2 regions of the Anaerobacillus sp. ABD4_527 genome follow, and region 1 is predicted to be linked to the other one. Evidence: riboswitches for the same ligand, from Rfam matches in the RefSeq annotation. Region 1 holds a riboswitch; the other holds the start of a gene.

Region 1 (4,427 bases):
TTATTTTCCTTATCGATGGACTCGTTATTATTATCGGCTCAAAAACGATTGGTTTAAATTCTACGATGTACTCTGCTATCGCGATCTTGTTTGTTGGAATCGCTACAAGCTTACTCACAATCAAAAAAGAAGCTACATAAATACGCTGACTCCATTAGGAGCCAGCGTTTTTTACTTAATTATTAACTTTTAATACACTCCAGTAGTGTTCACTTAGAACGTCAGCGATGGCTTCAACTGTGCGACTTAGTTCTTCGAGATTGTTATCTACTCCTCCCATTTCGATCAGCATTGCGTTAGGAGAAATGTCCTGGTTATAAACACCATCTACACGCTGTCCTTTCTTTCCGATTACGCCTCTGCTTAGCCCAGGGTACTTTTCTTTGAGAGCATTATGGAGTTCTTTTGCCAGCTTAAGGTTCTTTTCATAGTTTGGATTCTCTTCACCGATGACAAAAACTGTTCTAGCATATTTTTCATTGTTGATGGTTACCGTTGTATCATCCTTCCGTAGAGCATCTCGATGGATATCAATAAACATATCAAAGTCTGAATTACTACTCATAGCCGATTGAACGATGGTCCTCGACACATCGTACGCTTTACCATGTTGCCAACCTTTTTCATTCAATAACGCACCAATATTCGACTCATCGACTACTGTACCGATCCCTCTGTTTTCCAGCGCTTCTCCTAGCATTTTTCCTACGAGAGTTATGTTTGTTTTCCCGTCGTTTGCAAGGTCTCCATTCTTATTGCCTTCGAGGCCTAGCAATGGTAAATATGACTCGTAGCTATGTGAATGATAAATGAATGCGACATCCTTACCGTTCGTCGTTTGAACGGGAGGTGTTACAGGTTTCTTCGGATCTTGGATTGTAAGTTTGTCAGATGGGACATCCCTTTCTATAAGCAGATCATTCAGCGGGGGGACTGACTCTACAGGTAAGTTAGCAAAGCTCGTCCCTTCTCCTGCCACGTGAATCTTCGCATCATACAGAGCAAAACCCGGAAGCTCACTACCAAGGAGACTTCGGATGTCACCTGGTTTGATGCTCGTGATGAACTGAAACGCAACAAGGGATAATGCTGGCGGTTCACTTCCTTCGGGCAGTACTTGCGTTAAATAATGATTTTCCGTTCCCATCGCATAAATGATCGCCTCATTTGAGAAGCTCGTTACCCAATCGTGCATCATCGATGAAGAAAATCGATATTTTGTTTCGGACGAAGAGATAAATCCTGCAACGATAAATAAGCTGATTAAGCTAATGATCATAAGGAATGAAAGTGTTCTAAGCATACTGTTACTAGGATTCTGAAAAAGTTTAGCATTTTGTTTCATACGCTCTCTCCCCCACCGTCTTCTTACTCTATGTCTATGAAATCACCAATTACATTAGAAGATTTTTTTACTAGCAATAGTAGAAACGTATATGTTTCAAAATAGATGCAAAATATATTTGATAATTGAATGTGCGAAAAGTATGATTAAGATAGGATAGGGGAGGTGAACAGAATGGGAAAATCATCGGCGTATATTGCTTCGACAATTTTGTTCCTAGCGATCGTTGTAGGCTTTACATACTGGCTAACAACAACGGAAGAACATGCCGGCTCTGAAGGCGGTCATGGTGAAAAAACGGAAGAGTCTGCTGGAAAAGATTCAGCAGGAGGAGAAGCAGAGAAAATCTACTCTCAGAACTGTGCTTCCTGTCACGGTGGAGACCTTGGTGGAGGAGCAGGTCCTGCACTTAATGCTGTAGGTGGCAAGTATTCTAAGGACGAAATCCTCGACATCATCAAGAATGGTAAAGGTGGCGGAATGCCAGCTGGTTTGATTCAAGGTGAAGAAGCTGAGATGGTTGCCGCATGGCTAGCCGAAAAAAAATAGTATTGTAATAAAAAGCTTTCTGTTTCTTCAACAGAGAGCTTTTTATTATTTCTAAACGATGCTGTATTCAACCTATTTTGAAAGCGCTATTATAGAATAGCTTGAATTCAAGATGTTTTTGTTGAGTTATCACCTCTCGCGGTGTATAATAAAGCTGTAAAACATTATACGAACTATCTTCGGGGCAGGGTGCAATTCCCGACCGGCGGTGAAGGAGCAATTTCCTTAAGCCCGCGAGCCTGTTTTTTGGGCAGGATCTGGTGAAAATCCAGAGCCGACAGTACAGTCTGGATGGGAGAAGATGGTGGAGTAGCAAGCTTTCTATTGAAAAAATAGACGATAAGCTTGCTTATTTCCCCATGCCGACTACCATGAGCCCCATACTCATGGTTTTTTTCGTGCATAGGGCCACATCTCCTTTTCGATGGTTCAAAATCAAAGGAGCAATGTCAAATGAAAACTGTATCGAAGACACAGCGCATGATTGTTGTCGCAATGTTCAGTAGTATCTCCTATCTATTGATGCTACTAGATTTTCCGCTTCCTGGATTTCCTGTTTTCCTTCAGATTGATTTCAGCGATATTCCAGCACTCTTTGTGGCGATCCTTTATGGACCTGCCGCAGGTATACTAGTTGAAGCCATAAAGAACCTTATTCATTACGGTATACAAGGAAGTTTCACTGGTGTCCCTGTAGGTCAACTCGCTAACTTTATCGCAGGTGTATTCTTTATCGTACCGACTTCCATTGTATTCAGGAAGTTTAATCAGACTCAGAAAGGACTTACGATTGGGCTTATTCTAGGTACTCTATTGATGTCAGCAATGATGGGATTGTTGAACTATCTCTTGATCCTACCGGCCTATACGTGGTTCATGGGGTTTGAGGCGATGTCTGACTCAGCTCGTCAAGCACTGGTTCTAAAAGGAATTACACCGTTTAACCTTATAAAAGGTTTCATTGTAGCGAGCATATTCATCGCATTCTTTATTAAGTTAAAACCCTGGTTTGCAAAACAAACGAGGCTTGCCTAATAAATTCGAGCGCGTATCCACACTGGATACGCGTTTTTATTTTGACCCTTTTTCCAATTGAAGGAAAACTACTTTCGTTTGTTGAATACGTAAAAAAAGTAGAAAAGGAGGCTCCTACTATGGTAACCATCGATTGGCTTGAAAAATCGACCATTTTAGATTTACAACAAGCGATGTTTGAAGGGACGACCACATCCTACGAGCTTGTTTGTTTTTACTTAGAACAAATCTCAACGTATAATCCCGAATTTAATGGAGTGTTAGAAGTGAATCCTGATGCCTTATTCATTGCAGAAGGTCTTGACCGGGAACGACATATACAGGGACCAAGAAGTCTCTTACACGGAATCCCTATCCTACTGAAAGATAACATCAATACAGGTGACAACATGCATACAAGTGCAGGTTCTTCTCTCCTTTCCGATTCATTCGGAAGAGATGATGCGTTTCTTGTTAAGAAACTCAGACGTGCGGGAGCGGTTATCATTGGGAAGACCAACATGACCGAGTGGGCAAACTTCATGAGTGACTCGATGCCGAATGGATATAGCTCTAGAGGCGGTCAAGTTTTAAATCCATATGGGCCAGGGTCCTTAGACGTTGGCGGTTCGAGCTCTGGCTCAGCGGCTGCAGTTGCATGCCATTTCGCAACTGCTTCTATCGGTACTGAAACGAATGGATCGATCCTTAACCCTGCAAGCTCAAACTCAACTGTTGGGATTAAACCAACTGTTGGATTGGTGAGTAGACAAGGAATTATTCCTATCTCATCATCTCAAGATACTGCAGGACCCATTACGAGAAACGTTACCGATGCTGCAATTCTATTAGGAATTTTAGCAGGACAAGATGAGAAAGATCCTTCTACTCTTAGTGCACCCTCACAAAGTGACTATACGCCATATCTTTTCAAACCTACCTTTGAAACCATCAAACTTGGCGTAATTAAGAATGGATACTATGACGAAATGCACCCTGAAGAACAAGAGCAGTTTGATTTTGCTATTACAGCATTACAAGAAGCAGGGTGTTCCGTCTCCGAATTTAAAGAGATCGTACCTGATCAAGAAAAACTTGAAAATGACTACAACGTGCTTCTATATGAATTTAAAGCAGGAATCGATGCATACCTTGCTAACGAAACAAGATCTGAAACCAAGCTCAACTTAAATACAATCGTAGACTACAATAATAAGAATGAACAGACAATGAAATATGGTCAGTCACTCTTACTCGAGGCAAACGAAACGAGTGGCACATTAACAGAACCGGATTATTTAAAAAGTAGACTTAACGATATTAAACAAGCAAAAGAAATGGGCCTAGATTCATTGTTTAATAACGAAGGTTTGGATGCGATCGTATTCGGCGGCAGCTATGGATCTACCCTCCCTGCAAAAGCAGGTTATCCATCCATCACTGTTCCAGGCGGGTTTACTTCAAACGGCAAACCGTTTGGGATTACCTTCACAGGACCATCTTTTAGTGAACCTCAACT
Region 2 (4,427 bases), on a different contig from region 1:
AGGTGTCGATACATTTCAGCTAGCGAAAACGTACGGCACGGCATTGTACGTCTACGATGTGGCACTGATTCGAGAGAAAGCAAGAGCATTTAAAGAGGCTTTTGAGAAAAAGCAATTAAACTATCAGGTTGCGTATGCGAGTAAAGCATTCTCTTGTATAGCGATGATTCAACTTGCAGAAGAAGAAGGGTTGAGTCTTGATGTTGTCTCTGGAGGAGAATTATATACGGCTTTACAAGCAGGATTTCCAGTAGACCGGATTCACTTTCATGGTAACAATAAAAGCGAAAGAGAAATTAGGATGGCTCTGAAAGCTGGGATTGGTTGTTTTGTAGTCGATAACTTTTATGAGCTTTCGTTACTCGAACAGTTAGCAGCAGAAGAAGAAGTTTCAACGAACGTGCTCTTAAGAATAACGCCTGGAATCGAAGCGCACACACATGACTATATTCTAACGGGTCAAGAAGATTCAAAGTTTGGATTCGATTTACAGAGTGGTCAAGTAGAGCAAGCGATCGATACAGCGTTAAAAATGAGTAACATTCACCTGCTTGGTCTTCATTGCCATATCGGATCACAAATTTTTGAAACGACCGGATTTGTGATGGCGATCGACAAGATCTATAGTTACCTCCATCGCTGGAATGAAACGTTTGGGTATGAGCCTCAGGTGCTGAATTTAGGTGGCGGGTTTGGTATTCGATACAACCACGAAGATCAACCGATTTCTCCACAGAACTACATCGATGCCATGACGGATGCTGTAAAAAAGCAAATTGAGCATAGCAACATGTCGATGCCAGAAATCTGGATAGAACCTGGTCGCTCTCTTGTCGGTGAAGCTGGGTCTACATTGTACACCGTTGGCTCTCATAAAAATGTTCCTGAACTTAGGAATTACCTTGCTGTTGATGGGGGAATGAGTGACAATCTTCGTCCTGCTTTATATAACGCAAAGTATGAGGCATCGATCGTAAATCGAATGAATGAACCGAAAGATCACCTGTATTCGATCGCAGGAAAGTGCTGCGAATCGGGTGATATGTTGATTTGGGACTGTCAGCTTCAGCGAGCGATTGCTGGGGATGTGATGGTTGTCTTTTCAACCGGAGCATATGGGTATTCGATGGCGAATAATTACAATCGACTACCAAAGCCAGCTGTTGTTTTTGTTGAAGACGGGGAAGCTAGCCTTGTAGTTGAAAGAGAATCATATGAAGATTTGATTCAATATGACAGACCGTTAAAAAAAATGGTTATATCAAAATAGTTTCTTAAAGTTAATTAATATGGTAAATGAATCTCTTATGCTATAATGAAAGAGCTTTTAAGCAAATTGTTTACGCAGGAGGATATTTTTAATGAAAAAAGGTTCAATCGCATTTGAAAATGGCGAAGTAATTCAAATTGAATTCTTCCCAGAAGAAGCGCCAAACACTGTGGCTAACTTTGAAAAACTAGCAAATGAAGGCTTTTATAACGGTGTTAACTTCCATCGTGTCATTCCTGGATTCGTTGCACAAGGTGGAGACCCAACAGGAACTGGAATGGGCGGCCCTGGCTATACAATCGATTGTGAAACAGAAGGTAATCCTCATAAACATGTAGCGGGATCCCTTTCTATGGCTCATGCTGGTAAAAACACAGGTGGAAGTCAGTTCTTCTTAGTACATGAACCACAGCCTCACCTTGATGGTGTTCATACTGTATTCGGTCAAGTAACAGAAGGCATGGATACTGTTCTACGCATCAAACAAGGCGATGTGATGAAAGAAGTTAAAGTCTGGGAAGAGTAAGTTTCTAGACTTACAATTAAATAAAACTTTCCTTCGGGGTAGGGTGAGATTCCCAACCGGCGGTAATGCTTGATCACTCTATCGAGTAATCAACTAAGTCCGTGACCCGTTTGCGTCTTGTAAACGGTGGATCTGGTGAAAGACCAGGACCGACAGTATAGTCTGGATGGGAGAAGGAGTAAAAGTTTGCCGATCCTTTTGAAAAAGTACGTTCAAAAGGCTTATTTGGTATACTCTTTTTAAAGCCTCCCTATCTAATAGGGAGGCTTTTTTTATCTCTTAACCCCAATTGATTCGTTAGGAGATGATACATGTGAATAACAATGATTATATGAAGATGGCGATTGAACTCGCGAGAAATACAGTGGGTCAAACAGCCCCAAATCCAGCTGTTGGCGCTGTGATCGTCAGTGAAGGAAGAATAGTTGGAATGGGAGCCCATTTAAAAGCTGGTGAGCCACATGCTGAGGTTTACGCACTTAGAATGGCAGGCGACAAAGCTAAGGGAGCAACTGCTTATGTGACGTTAGAACCTTGTAGTCACCATGGGAAAACTCCCCCGTGTGCGAATGCATTAATAGATGCTGGTATCACAGAGGTGCATGTAGCGATGCAAGACCCAAATCCTCTCGTAGGAGGAAGAGGGATTGAGCGGTTGAAGGAAGCTGGTATATCCGTTTATGTTGGCTTACTTGAAGAGGAAGCTTACTCTCTAAATGACGTGTTCTTTCATTACATAAAGACGAACCGTCCTTATGTGACACTAAAATCAGCAGTTTCATTAGATGGTAAAGTAGCAACTAAAACAGGAGATAGCAAATGGATTACTGGAAGCGAAGCGAGGCAAGATGTTCATGCAGAACGTCACCAACACGATGCGATACTCGTAGGTGTTGGAACCGTTGAGAAGGATGATCCCTCGCTTACAACAAGGTATGGTGAAGGCATAAGTCCTATAAGGATAATTCTCGATCGGACATTAAGACTTCCTCCTGATGCTGTTGTTTTGCAAGATGACACTGTAGAAACTTGGATTATTACGACTGAAAAGGCTAAGACAGAAACAAAAAGAATGTTCTCCTCGCATGTAACTGTCCTTGCAGTGGAAGGTGATTCCATTTCAATTGATGATGTATTGCTTATGCTAGGTGATCGAGGGGTCACCTCTGTTTTTGTAGAAGGTGGACCAACGATCAACGGTAGTTTTCTAGAGGCAGGAGCTTTTCAAAAGGTTATCACTTACGTAGCTCCTAAGTTAATCGGAGGTACAGATGCTCCTACCTCCTTCGAAGGAATGGGATTTGCAGCTATGCAAGAAACAGTCGAACTCTCCATTGAGAGCGTCGAGCAAATTGGGGACGACATCAAGATCGTATCAAAACGAAAAGAGGTGGAGTAATGTTCACTGGCATCGTTGAAGAAATCGGGAAAATACAAAGTGTCAACCAATCCGGAGAGTCGATCGTAATGGACATACGCGCTTCAAAAGTTCTCGAAGATGTTCATTTGGGTGATAGCATTTCGATAAATGGGGTATGTTTAACGGTTACAACTTTTACGAATTCCTTCTTTTCGGTAGATGTTATGCCTGAAACGTTCCGAGCAACCGGCTTAAATGAGCTTCGTCCAAATGACAATGTGAACTTAGAGCGTGCAATGGCCGCAAACGGAAGATTTGGTGGCCACTTTGTTTCGGGTCACGTAGATGGTAAAGGAGAAATCTCAAAGATTGAACAAGTAGATAACGCGTTGTACTTCGATATTAAACTATCTGCCGATCTCATGGACTATTTTGTTGAGAAGGGTTCAGTCTCTGTTGATGGGACGAGCTTGACTGTGTTTAAACTAACGGAAGATACATTAACCATCTCCCTTATACCTCATACGGTAGATGCTACAGTGCTAGGCAGTAAGCGTGTTGGTGACACGGTTAACATCGAATGCGATATGCTTGGGAAATATATACTCAAGTACTTAAAGAAAGGTAACAATTCAAACGAGCAAAGTACGCTTAATCATGATTTTTTTGAAGATCACGGTTTTAAGTAGACGTGAGAGGGAGGGGTTAGTATGTTTCATACGATAGAAGAAGCCATCTATGATTTAATGCAGGGTAAAATCGTAATCGTTTGTGATGATGAAGACCGTGAAAATGAAGGGGATTTTATCGCTTTAGCAGATAAGGTTACCCCTGAGACGATTAATTTCATGATAACGGTTGGACGTGGTCTTGTTTGTACACCTATAACAGAAGAAAGAGCAAAGAAGCTGCAGCTTAATCCGATGGTGGATCATAATACAGATTCACACGGTACCGCTTTTACAGTAAGTGTTGACCATGTGAGTACTACGACTGGGATTTCTGCTTCAGAGAGAGCTGCAACCATAAATGCTCTAATCGATGATCACGTAAAGCCATCAGACTTTAATCGACCAGGCCATATCTTCCCGTTAGTAGCAAAGGACGGCGGGGTATTAAGACGTGCAGGGCATACGGAAGCGGCGATTGATCTTGCCAAATTAGCAGGATCAGAACCTGCTGGGGTGATATGCGAAATCATTAAAGAAAATGGTGAAATGGCGCGTGTTCCTGATTTAGCTAAGCTATCAAAAGAACATGATATGAAGATG

Evidence for each region. A riboswitch is a leader RNA that binds a small molecule or an ion and turns the genes downstream of it on or off. The one in region 1 is predicted to bind FMN.
Region 2: it holds a riboswitch for FMN, as region 1 does, so the genes downstream of both, ribD (bifunctional diaminohydroxyphosphoribosylaminopyrimidine deaminase/5-amino-6-(5-phosphoribosylamino)uracil reductase RibD) here and ACXAHI_RS19385 (ECF transporter S component) in region 1, are expected to answer to the same signal.

The regions. Positions count from the first base shown of each region.
Region 1 covers NZ_JBSWXZ010000006.1:36,562-40,988, reverse strand. Annotated here, with positions in the region: gene ACXAHI_RS19400 (YitT family protein) at 1-140, shown strand, start outside; gene spoIIP (stage II sporulation protein P) at 176-1,345, opposite strand; gene ACXAHI_RS19390 (c-type cytochrome) at 1,520-1,894, shown strand; FMN riboswitch at 2,066-2,201, shown strand; gene ACXAHI_RS19385 (ECF transporter S component) at 2,348-2,929, shown strand; gene ACXAHI_RS19380 (amidase family protein) at 3,049-4,427, shown strand, end outside.
Region 2 covers NZ_JBSWXZ010000001.1:886,809-891,235, reverse strand. Annotated here, with positions in the region: gene lysA (diaminopimelate decarboxylase) at 1-1,270, shown strand, start outside; gene ACXAHI_RS04695 (peptidylprolyl isomerase) at 1,362-1,796, shown strand; FMN riboswitch at 1,822-1,978, shown strand; gene ribD (bifunctional diaminohydroxyphosphoribosylaminopyrimidine deaminase/5-amino-6-(5-phosphoribosylamino)uracil reductase RibD) at 2,128-3,195, shown strand; gene ribE (riboflavin synthase) at 3,195-3,845, shown strand; gene ACXAHI_RS04680 (bifunctional 3,4-dihydroxy-2-butanone-4-phosphate synthase/GTP cyclohydrolase II) at 3,867-4,427, shown strand, end outside.